DNA from 2 places in the Bacillus sp. N5-665 genome. Region 2 is predicted to be linked to the other one. Evidence: predicted binding sites of a transcription regulator. Region 2 holds the regulator's gene; the other holds the start of a gene.
The links. Region 2 encodes Rex, which represses fermentation and respiration genes when NADH is low (regulators of the CRP and FNR family bind a similar motif). Its sites were predicted from a motif close to TTGTGAAATATTTCACAA; they were not measured.
Positions count from the first base shown of each region.

Region 1: pflB (formate C-acetyltransferase) is a predicted target of Rex. The motif match lies at 943-960, and genes of this name have one in related genera.

Region 1 covers NZ_CP093325.1:5,037,014-5,039,222, reverse strand. The annotation lists gene MNO09_RS28465 (glycosyltransferase family 2 protein) at 1-732, shown strand, start outside; gene pflB (formate C-acetyltransferase) at 1,071-2,209, shown strand, end outside.
Region 2 covers NZ_CP093325.1:5,263,400-5,265,608, reverse strand. The annotation lists gene MNO09_RS29465 (ABC-F family ATP-binding cassette domain-containing protein) at 1-632, opposite strand, end outside; gene MNO09_RS29460 (redox-sensing transcriptional repressor Rex) at 820-1,449, shown strand; gene MNO09_RS29455 (YdiK family protein) at 1,479-1,670, opposite strand; gene MNO09_RS29450 (CPBP family intramembrane glutamic endopeptidase) at 1,667-2,209, opposite strand, start outside.

The DNA of each region.
Region 1 (2,209 bases), 230 kb from region 2:
TTATCGGTCATTATTCCTGTACAAGATGAAGAGAAAACAATTGGAAACGTTATAGAAGAGCTTCGCAAAATTGAACCTTTTGAAATTATCGTTGTTGTAAATGGTTCGTCTGATAAAACAGCAACGATTGCAAAAGACAAGGGAGCAACAACAATTGTATATAAAGAAGCACTTGGTAACGATGTGGGGCGTTCACTTGGAACTTATTTCGCCAAAGGAGAAATTGTATTATTTATAGACGGTGATTTTGTTATTCCAGCTAGTGAGCTATATCCATTTGCAAAAGCTATTGCAGATGGAATGGATGTCGCATTAAATGATCTAAATCATTATTTAGATTTAAGAGTACCGCTTCATCTTGTAACTGCATTTAAATATGCATTAAATTTAGCTTGTGATAGAAAAGATTTAGGAGTAGGCTCTCTTATCGCTGTACCGAATGCGTTTAGCCGTAAGTGTTTGAAAGAAATCGGGTATAGATCTTTACTGTCACCTTGTGTAGCCCAAGTGAAAGCTATTCTGTCAGGATTCGAAATTGCGTGTGTAAGTCGTGTAGAGGTCGATAAGATGAACCGCATTCGTCCCAGTGAACATTTTGCAAAAATAGGTCATCCTCCAGCTGTTTTGCGAATTATAGGTGATCATATAGAAGGATTAGAGCAATTAATTGTATTAGAAGGCAGCCGTGGTGGATTCTATGATGGGAATAGAAAAAGAGATGTTTTAGAGTAGTAACAAAAAAGTGTACAACATATGTACACTTTTTTGTTCTGTTATAAAAACTATAACAGATTAGGAGATAAGAGTATTACAGCTCTACAATGGGTATTGTTCTTATATTACAAAATAGGACTCGTATATAAGGATACCAAAAAAATACAATTAAGGAAAGGGTTAATTATAAAGACTTTTAAGTGAAGTTAACACTATGCATATAGTAGTTTGCTCAACTTTTCACAAACATGTCACAACTATTTCGTTCACTTTAGCAAAAAAGTAGTATTCTAAGTGTGTAAGCTGTTATATAAAAAATCTTAGTCCTGTACTAATCAAAAATGGAGGAGATTAGGATGACTCAAGTATTAGAAAATGTTAAAAACGCATGGGAAAACTTTAAAGGTGAAAAATGGAAAGCAGAGATTGATGTTCGCGATTTCATTTTAAATAATGTAAACGTTTTCGAAGGAGACGAATCTTTCTTAGCGGGAGCAACTGAAGCAACGAAGCAACTTTGGGATCAAGTAATGGATTTAACAACGAAAGAACGTGAAAACGGTGGCGTTCTTGATATGGATACAAAAATTGTTTCTTCTATTACATCACATGAACCAGGATATTTAAATAAAGATATTGAAAAAGTAGTCGGTTTCCAAACTGAAAAACCATTTAAACGTTCTTTACAACCATATGGTGGTATTCGTATGGCGGAACAAGCTTGTGAATCTTATGGATACGAAATGGATAAAGAACTTAGCAGTATTTTCAGAGACTGGAGAAAAACTCATAATCAAGGTGTATTTGATGCATACACACCAGAAATGAAAGCGGCTCGTAAATCAGGTGTAATTACTGGTCTTCCAGATGCATACGGACGTGGACGTATTATCGGTGACTACCGACGCGTAGCATTATATGGTATTGATCATTTAATTGAAGTGAAAAAAGCTGATTTGAATTTAACTGGCGGTGTAATGAGCGAAGATACAATGCGTTTACGCGAAGAGTTATCTGAGCAAATGCGTGCACTTCAAGAGTTAAAACAAATGGCCGCTTCTCATGGCTTTGATATTTCTAAGCCTGCAACAAATACACAAGAAGCATTCCAATGGTTATACTTCGCATATCTTGCAGCAATTAAAGAGCAAAACGGAGCTGCAATGAGTCTTGGACGTACTTCTACATTCTTAGATATTTATATTGAAAGAGATTTAGCAAATGGTACTTTGACAGAAGAAGAAGTACAAGAAATTGTGGATCACTTCATTATGAAATTACGTCTTGTGAAATTTGCAAGAACACCTGATTATAATGAATTATTCTCTGGTGATCCAACTTGGGTAACTGAGTCTATCGGTGGTATGGCATTAGATGGTCGTGCATTAGTAACAAAGAACTCATTCCGTTTCTTGCATACATTAGATAATTTAGGACCAGCTCCAGAACCAAACTTAACAGTTCTTTGGTCTAAACAATTACCGCAGAACTTTAA
Region 2 (2,209 bases):
CCTTGTAAATATTGTTCAAGCCATGTTAATGTTTCGATGTCTAAATGGTTTGTAGGCTCGTCCAAAATAAGTAGGTCTGGTTTCGTTAATAATAATTTACCGAGAGCTAATCGTGTTTTTTGTCCACCACTTAATGTAGAAATCGTCGTCTGGTGCGTTTCAACTGGGAAGCCAAGACCACTTAAAATCGAGCGAATATCTGCTTCATATTGATATCCACCTTGATCTTTATAATCTAATTGCAATTGGTCATAATCAGCTAATAATCTTTCATATGTAGCCTCGTTTGAAAAGTTTTCTTCTTTTCCCATCTCTTGCTCTAGCCTTCGAAGTTTTGTCTCCATTTGCTGCAAGTGTGTAAAGACGGTTAACATTTCATCCCAAATTGTTAAAGATGTTTCTAACCCGGTATTTTGAGCTAAATATCCGATTGAGACATCTTTCGGTTTTATAATTTCGCCACCATCATGAGATAGCTCACCAGCTATTATTTTTAATAATGTAGATTTTCCGGCCCCATTTCGTCCGACTAATGCGATACGATCTTTCGTTTGAACTTCTAATTTTATGTTTGCAAGAATCGTTTCTGCACCGTATAATTTCGTAAGCGCGTTTACTTGTAATAAAATCAATGTTTTCACCTCAAATAATTTCTTAACTTTGCCATGTTTATATTTCTCAATCATACTAAAAATAGTGTATAGTTTAAAATAAAGAGAGAATACTTCTTCTCTTTATTATACAGGGAAATTCATGAGTGCTAAACTTCTGTATTTGATTCAAGTATATGAATAAAGATAGGAAGAGAGGAGAGGTTATATGGATCAGCAAAAAATTCCACAGGCCACTGCCAAACGATTGCCTCTATACTATCGATTTATCCAAAACTTATCTCTTTCTGGTAAGCAACGTGTTTCATCAGCCGAATTGAGCGAAGCGGTAAAAGTTGATTCCGCAACGATTCGAAGAGATTTTTCATATTTTGGAGCGTTAGGGAAAAAAGGTTATGGATATAACGTAAATTATTTATTATCATTTTTCCGTGAAACACTCGACCAAGATGATATAACACGTGTAGCACTTATTGGAGTAGGTAATTTAGGGACCGCTTTCTTACATTATAATTTCACGAAAAACAATAATACAAAAATTGAAATGGCGTTTGATGTTAGTGAAGAGAAAGTCGGGACAGAAATCGGGGGCATTCCTGTATATCATTTAGATGAATTAGAAGAACGTTTATCAACTGATATACAAGTGGCAATATTAACAGTACCCGCTACAGTAGCACAATCTGTAGCAGATAGATTGGCAGAAACGAACGTGCATGGTATTTTAAATTTCACACCAGCGCGCTTAAATGTGTCAGATAATATAAGAATTCACCATATTGATTTAGCGGTAGAGTTACAAACACTTGTTTACTTTTTAAAGAATTATCCACAATAAAACGCAGAGGAAGCGACCTCTGCGTTTTATTATTGTTTTTTCTTTGTGAATTTAACTAAGATAAGGCGAAGTGCCAAATTAAAATCAATTGTTGCCATAACTGCAAATAGTATTGTCCACATATTCCAGATTGTATCTGTTACGTTCGTAATGGCGAAGCGTGTAAAGATACATCCTAGAAGGAAGTACAATGCAGCCATGAACAATGGTGAGTTCCTCATACTAAAAATCCTCCGATAAAGCCTTGCATTTTTTCAGCTTCTTTAATCATTTCTTGAATTTGTTCATTGCTCATTAAAACTTGAGCAACTGCAACTAATGTATTCATTGCAACATGAGCCGCGATAGGGACGATAATACGCTTCGTTTTTACATATAAAAAGGCGAATACGAGTCCCATAGAAGTGTATACCAATAAGTGAGTGAAATCAAAATGAATTGCTGCGAATACAAGAGAACTAATGATAGCAGCAATAAAGAAGTTAAACTTCTTATAAAGTGTACCAAATAAAATTTTTCTAAATACGATTTCTTCCAAAATAGGTCCTATTATAGAGATAACGATAAGGAACCAAGGTGTCGTTCTTGCGATATCCATAAGTCTTGCTGTATTTTCTGATCCAGGTTTAATTCCTAATACACGCATTTCTATCATACCGGCAATACTTTGTGAGAAAAATGCTAGGAAGAACCCAATAAAAATCCAACCAATCGTAGCTGGAACAGTAGAGCGCATTGTATCTAAACGTCTGTCACGAAT